DNA from 3 places in the Rothia sp. P7181 genome. Region 3 is predicted to be linked to each of the others. Evidence: riboswitches for the same ligand, from Rfam matches in the RefSeq annotation. Region 3 holds a riboswitch; each other region holds the start of a gene.
What was found. A riboswitch is a leader RNA that binds a small molecule or an ion and turns the genes downstream of it on or off. The one in region 3 is predicted to bind thiamine pyrophosphate.
Positions count from the first base shown of each region.

Region 1: it holds a riboswitch for thiamine pyrophosphate, as region 3 does, so the genes downstream of both, thiO (glycine oxidase ThiO) here and ACN08Z_RS07670 (ECF transporter S component) in region 3, are expected to answer to the same signal.
Region 2: it holds a riboswitch for thiamine pyrophosphate, as region 3 does, so the genes downstream of both, ACN08Z_RS07505 (bifunctional hydroxymethylpyrimidine kinase/phosphomethylpyrimidine kinase) here and ACN08Z_RS07670 (ECF transporter S component) in region 3, are expected to answer to the same signal.

Region 1 covers NZ_JBLXXZ010000011.1:6,033-8,296, reverse strand. The annotation lists gene thiO (glycine oxidase ThiO) at 1-999, opposite strand, end outside; TPP riboswitch at 993-1,130, opposite strand; gene thiE (thiamine phosphate synthase) at 1,175-1,879, shown strand; gene ACN08Z_RS06375 (HIT family protein) at 1,886-2,264, opposite strand, start outside.
Region 2 covers NZ_JBLXXZ010000015.1:13,944-16,207, reverse strand. The annotation lists gene ACN08Z_RS07510 (Rne/Rng family ribonuclease) at 1-1,009, shown strand, start outside; TPP riboswitch at 1,178-1,272, shown strand; gene ACN08Z_RS07505 (bifunctional hydroxymethylpyrimidine kinase/phosphomethylpyrimidine kinase) at 1,266-2,264, shown strand, end outside.
Region 3 covers NZ_JBLXXZ010000016.1:11,320-13,583, reverse strand. The annotation lists gene ACN08Z_RS07680 (MFS transporter) at 1-292, opposite strand, end outside; gene ACN08Z_RS07675 (DUF4235 domain-containing protein) at 545-823, opposite strand; TPP riboswitch at 1,015-1,117, shown strand; gene ACN08Z_RS07670 (ECF transporter S component) at 1,169-1,765, shown strand; gene ACN08Z_RS07665 (ABC transporter ATP-binding protein) at 1,768-2,264, shown strand, end outside.

The DNA of each region.
Region 1 (2,264 bases), on a different contig from region 3:
GGGGATAAGCTCTCTTGCATCACGTAGTAGTTGGTATATTCCGCCAGCGTTGATACCGGGCATATGGTCTTCACGTGATGTTGCACCGATGACGACGGTGTTGTCTTCACGGGGAACGATGTAAACAGGTTGGGAGCGGACGATACCGCGAATTGTTGAGGTGATGAAGGGCCGCTGGTTTTCAGGTACGCGGAGACGAAGCACATCACCGTAGACGGGTCGTAAAGGGAGTTCTTTGAGCGCTGGTATGCCCTGAAGTTCTAAGGTTCCGAGGCCGTTAGCGACGATGATATATGTTGCGTGGAGTTCTCCGGTGTGCTGTTGCCCTGTCGTGGGGTTTTGGTATTCCCAGTAGATGCCGCGGGCGTGTGTTTGGTCTGCGTCGAGAAGAATTTTTTGGGCTCTCACAGGGTAGAGCTGTTCGTGTAAGAGGTGTATGAGCCCTTGGCAGTACCAGCGCGGGTTAATCTGGTGGTCGCCGGCTATTTCCACGACTCCTGCAAGACGCGAGGAGAGGCTTGGTTCTTGAGAACGAGCTTTTCGGATGGATATTTTTTGGGTTTCTAAACCTAGCTCTTGTTGATATTGTTGGAGGTCTTCTAGAGCATTTTTATCAGCATGATCGTAGGCGCATACGAGGGTTTTTGTTTCTTGTCTACCAACGTGAATACCGGATTCTTCTTGAATGTGTTGTGCAAAGTATGGGTATAGTTGCGCTGCCCGTTTCATCAGCTGAACTAATGGTTCTTGGCGAAATTGTGTTTCAGATGCTGGGGCAAGCATTCCGGCGGCTGCTCGTGTTGCTTCTGAAGCGGGCTGTGGGTCTAAGACAGCAACGCTATACCCTATTTTTTGGAGACGGTACGCGGTCGATAATCCGATAATTCCTGCACCGATGACTGCAATATCTACTGTTGAGGGTGGTTCTTTGGATAGTTCGGGTATATATTGATGAATAGTTGAATCTTCATCGTGCGGGTTAAACAACGTCGCACCCATGACGAACACTTCCTTCCGGCGGCATAACCCGCATCAAGTAAGACGGTCGGCTCTCTTAGCCCTCTCAGCGTCGTGAAGATATATCTATTGTGATATGGCGCGATATATCTGACGCTCCCGTAGGTCACTCTAAGTATAAGCCTCAATCTTTTTGATACAAGGAGACCTCAAAACTATGTCCGTTTATGAACAACAGCCTTTCGCTACTTCTTTCGTGAATTCTTCTTCAACGCTTCGTCGCGAGCGCCTTGAAAAGCTTCACAAAGCACGCTTGTACTTGTGTACGGATGCGCGTTTATCTCGTGGAGATTTAGAGTCTTTTCTGGATGAAGCCTATAGTGGCGGTGTCGATATTATTCAGCTGCGTGATAAGAAGATTTCTGTGCAACAGGAGCTAGCAGCTTTAGAGGTTCTCAAAAAGGTGGCGCGTCGTCACGATAAGCTTTTTGCGGTCAATGACCGTGCTGATGTTGCCGCTCTTATGGGTGCTGATATTTTTCATCGAGGTCAAGACGATCTTTCTGCGGTGCAGGCGCGCAGGTTGTTAGGTGCCGATGTTCTTGTAGGTGCTTCAACACATGGGGTGTCTCAGGGGCAGGAGGCTGCTGCCGATAAGAATATTGATTATTTTGCGTGTGGGCCGGTGTGGCCGACGCCGACGAAGCCGGGGCGTGCAGCAACAGGCGTGGAGTATCTTGAGCAGGTTGCTCAGTTTGCCGGTCAGAAACCGTGGTTTGCTATTGGTGGCGTTAACGTGGATACGGTGTCAGAGGTTTGTCAGGCAGGTGCCTCACGTATTGTTGTGGTGCGTGCTTTAACCGAAGCTGCTGATGTTCGTAGCGCAGCAAAACAACTGAAGGGTGCGTTAGAAGTTGTTTAGCTTTCTCTAAAGAGTTTTGGTTGTCGTTGAAAGGTATTCTTCCCACCCTTGTTTTACGAGAGTGTGTATCTGTCCTAGTGTCTGTGACATGGTTTTTGTGTGGGCGATAATCGGTAAGAAATTGGTGTCGCCAGACCATCGTGGGAGGATATGCTGGTGTAGGTGATCGGCTATTCCGGCTCCCCCAATTTTGCCTTGGTTCATCCCAATATTGAATCCGTCTGTTTTGCTGACTTGACGTAGCACACGCATCGCTTGTTGGGTGAGAATCCCTATTTCGGTTAGTTCTTCGACGGTTGCGTCATCGTAATATGGGATATGCCGGTAGGGCAGAATCAGCAGGTGCCCTGGGTTATATGGGTAGAGGTTTAAGATGGCGTATGCG
Region 2 (2,264 bases), on a different contig from region 3:
TGAGCGTACTGATCGTGAAGATCGTCGCCGTGCTCGTCATCAGAAATCAGCACGTATTCGTGAATCTCATGCTGAGGCCCCTGCAGAAGAGTCCAACCTCGAACACGATCATCGTGAAGAGTCTCGTCGCGCTGCCGTTGCGTCTATCGCTGCTGCAACGCACGAGCATGAAGCTTCTGAGGACGTTACAGAGTCTAAGAGCTCTCGTAAGCGAAAGCGTCGTAAACCATCACGTCGTGATGTAGAAGTGAAGAACGTTGAGCAGGTAGAAGACTCCTCATCAGAGCTAGTACTTACTATCGGTGGTGAAGTTGTTGAACTTCCTCATGCTCATGAGCAGGTAGAGGAACAAGAATCGTCAACTGAAGATTCTTCGTTTACTTTAGAATCTTTAGAACAAATCTTTGATTCTAAAGAAAGACAGAGCTCTGTTTCTGAGGACACTGCTGAACAAGAATATGATGAAAATCTTTCTTCTCGATTCACTCAGAACTCTGAACGTTTAGCGGCGATTCGAGCTGGAGAAGCTCGAGCGAGAGCAGCGCAAAAAGCTGGTCGAGATGTCCAACGTAAAGATGAGCAAGACTCATCTCAGAAAGAGGAGACTCCCGTCAAGCGTCGTCGTTCTCGTCGGGCATCTGCACCGGTTTCGTCTGCTGGTTCTTCGGTAGCGGTGAGCGTTTCTGACATCTCTAAAGAACAAGAAGCCCAGCAGTCTCTCGTAACTGGTGTTGCACAACCTGGACGTCAGCAGAGTATCGAAGAAAAAACTGTTCAGGAAGTAACCACTCCCGAGCATACACCAGCACCTCGTAAACGTCGTTCGCGTCGAGCAGTGAGCACTGGTGTGGGTTCTGAGGTGCAGCGTCAAGAACTTTCAGAAGGGCATGCTGCTAAAAGTATTGTTGCTTCTGTTGCAGAAGTACCAACAATCTCAGAACATGAGGAGCATACGGTCATGCTCGGTGTTGGGGTTTCTGCCGACCAGATTAAACGTGAAGGACGATAATCTCATCGTCTCCGCGGTGTGATAAAAGATGGTGTGTTCTATACAGAGCACACCATCTTTTGTTTTGCTGTAAAGAAGAGTCATAATCGCTGTCTTTGCTGAAAACTCTAGCCGTCAGAGTCTATTTTTCCTAGGCTGGTTTAAGCACTTCTACCATAGGTGCATGAATATCAGGACACGGGGTGCTCTTTCATAAGAGCTGAGAAAAACCCGCAGAACCTGCTCTTGTTAGTACAAGCGAAGGGATGTCGATTTTATGGGCGACACTTTAACACCGCATCAACTTTCTATTCAAACACGCGAATATCCGAGAGTGCTGACCATCGCGGGGTCTGATTCTGGTGGTGGTGCGGGAATCCAAGCCGACTTGAAATCTATTGCAGCGCATGGTGGGTATGGTATGAGCGCTATTACTGCTTTGACTGCTCAAAACACTCGTGGTGTGCAACAGGCTTTTTTTCCTCCGGCACAGTTCTTATCTCAACAATTAGAGGCACTCAGCTCTGATATCGATATTGACGCTGTCAAAATTGGCATGTTAGGCACTTCTGACGTCATTGCTGCTGTGCGTTCATGGTTGCAAAAATATCGTCCTCCCGTTGTGGTTCTAGACCCTGTTATGGTTGCTACAAGTGGAGATTCTTTAGCTGAAGAAGACTCGGTAGCAGAGCTTTCTTCATTGTTTCCTTATGCTGATGTCATCACCCCTAATGCGCATGAGATGGCTGTTCTGCTAGGTGAAGAATCTACTGAACAATGGTCAGTTTTATGTGAGCAGGGGCAGCGTCTAGCTGATTGTTATAAAGTCGCGGTTCTTGTTAAAGGTGGACATTGTTCAGGGGAGAGAACTTCTGATGCGCTGATGATGCCAGGTCATAGTGAACCAGTATGGGTTGGTTCTTCTGAACGTGCACAGGTTCGTACCACACATGGTACGGGGTGTTCTTTTTCTGCTGCTTTAGCGACTGAGCTTGCGCGTACAAGGTGCTGGCAGACTTCTCTAGAACGCGTTAAACGGTGGATTACGGGAGCTATTAACAACGGTCAAAGACTTGAGGTTGGTGGCGGGAACGGGCCGATTGATCATTTTTATCATGTTCATTCTGTGATATCTGAACAAAGTGCACGAGTTAGCGATGTCGATAAATATTTGCTACAGGCTCAAGACCTTGACATGGTGCGTTTGCGTGAGAGCTTTTCTGAATACGTCTGGGAGTTGAGTACCTCTATCAGAGAACAGGTTAACAGCTGTCCT
Region 3 (2,264 bases):
ACGTGTTGACTGCTAACCATAGGGTGCGTTGACCTGATGCATCTGCGCGTTGCCCTGTGACGGGGGCAAGTAACGCGATGAGTAGCCCTGCAATGGCGAGGCCTGTGGAGAGCATTTCGGAGGCGTCTTTAGGGTCGCCGAATGCTTTGCTGGTGAGGTAGACGGTGAAGACGAATGTTGTCATGACCGCATTGAAGGAAGCGCCACCGGCGTCCCATAATGCCCAGGCTGTGATGGTGCCGCGGGTCCCTAATGGTGCAGATTCGTTCTGCTCTTTGGCGTGTTTGCTCATAAGGATAAGAGTATCTATTGAGCATGGGTAATGGTGTGAAATACCCGCAGAAACAAAGATAAAGTGAAGAAATTTGTGTACTTTTTACCAGAACTATGTGCACTGTCTAAGGTTCACTTACAGTGGGCTTATCTTCAAAGGATTTGTTAGCGCTGATGAGCGGTAAGTTTATGGGGTTTAAAGAAGCGTAGACGGCAACAAAATGACTGTTGCCGTCTACACGAGGATGAGGTTTTCTAAGAGATGATGTTCTTAGACTTCGTTTTGTCCGATGGGATCATTTTTGCGTTTTGCTTTGACCTCATTAGTTTTACGGGTGATGCTGACTTTGATAACGGTGCCAACAAGACCGGTCAGAAGTGACCATAGAATGATGTCTCGCCAACGCTCATCATCGTCGGGGTTGCTTGCGGGTGGTTCATTTCCGGTTACTTTTTTCCATGTTGCAGAGAGCGCTTTGTTTGCCACGGTGATGCCGGCAAGAGAAGCTGCGGTTCCTACAAGATTAATGGGGTTCATGTTTTTCTCCATCGTTGATGAGTATCCTTAGCAATCCTATAACAGGAGAAGCCCAACAGCGTATTACTACTCACGAATAATTCTCTAAGAAAGCGTGGAAACTGCAGATATTGTCATAACTTCTCTGGAGGGTGGAATTGAACGTAGTGAACAAACTATACTGAACAAGGCTTTGACAATAAAGCCGTATAAACATATACGTATAGAAGCGACAGGGGAGCACCGTAGGGTGCTGAGAGTGCGAAAGCAGACCCTCGAACCTGATCCGGTTAGTACCGGCGTTTAGGAAGTCGAGTTCTCTCAAACGTTCACGTAGTGTAACGTTCCCCTTCCTGTATTCGGGAAGGAAAATTTACAATGGCTAAGAAATCTTCTTTAGCGTGGCGAGTTAACGATATCGTTATCGCCTCTGTCCTGTCTGTAGCATGCGGACTCATTTTCTGGTTCTGGTCTGTTGCGATTTATCCGCTGGCAAAAACGATTTTTGCAACGGTACCAGAATATATGCCTCTTATTGGCGGTGGCTGGTTGATTGCTGGTGTGCTGGGTGGAATTGTTATCCGTAAACCTGGTGCAGCACTATATTGTGAACTTCTTGGCGCCATTATTGAGGGTATCCTTGGCACACATTTTGGTCTGTCCGTTATTATTTCTGGTCTAGTTCAGGGTCTTGGCGCAGAACTTATTTTTGCGGTATTCCTTTACCGCCAGTGGAATATTATGGTCGCAGCTCTTGCCGGCGCAGTATCTGGCTTCGGTATGGGAGTCTCAGAAATTATCATCTACTACGCAAATGAGCTTTCTTTTGCAAAGATGCTGGTTTACACGGCATGCGGAACGATTTCTGGGGCATTGCTTGCTGGGGTTCTTTCGTGGTTCTTAATGAAAGCACTAGCACAAACGGGTGTCTTGTCGTCCTTGGCTTCTGGACGGTCGAAACGAGCACGCGCCTAACCGTGGATACAACATCTTCCATAACGCCACCGCCTGCTGACTCTCAGCCGGTGCGTGGCGTTCGTATTAGTGTACGTGAGTTTGGTTGGCATTACGCAGGACGAGAAAAACCTACTATAGAATCTGTAAACCTGACCATTGAACCTGGACAAAAAGTGCTTCTTTTGGGTTCTTCTGGCGCAGGTAAATCAACCCTTCTGCACGCCATGGGCGGGCTATTACACGACGATGATGGCCAATCTCAACAGGGCACTATCACCATCGATGGTATACCTGCTGAAGATGCTCACGGCGCAGTAGGACTTATGCAACAGGATCCAGAGTCATCTATCGTGCTATCTCGTATAGGAGATGATGTTGCTTTCGGGCCCGAAAATTTAGGTGTGCCGCATGAACAAATATGGGAACGTGTTAAACGCGCTCTAGCAGATGTTGGCTTAGAGAAGTTTGACTTATCACATCCGACGAGTGCCCTATCTGGCGGACAAAAACAACGACT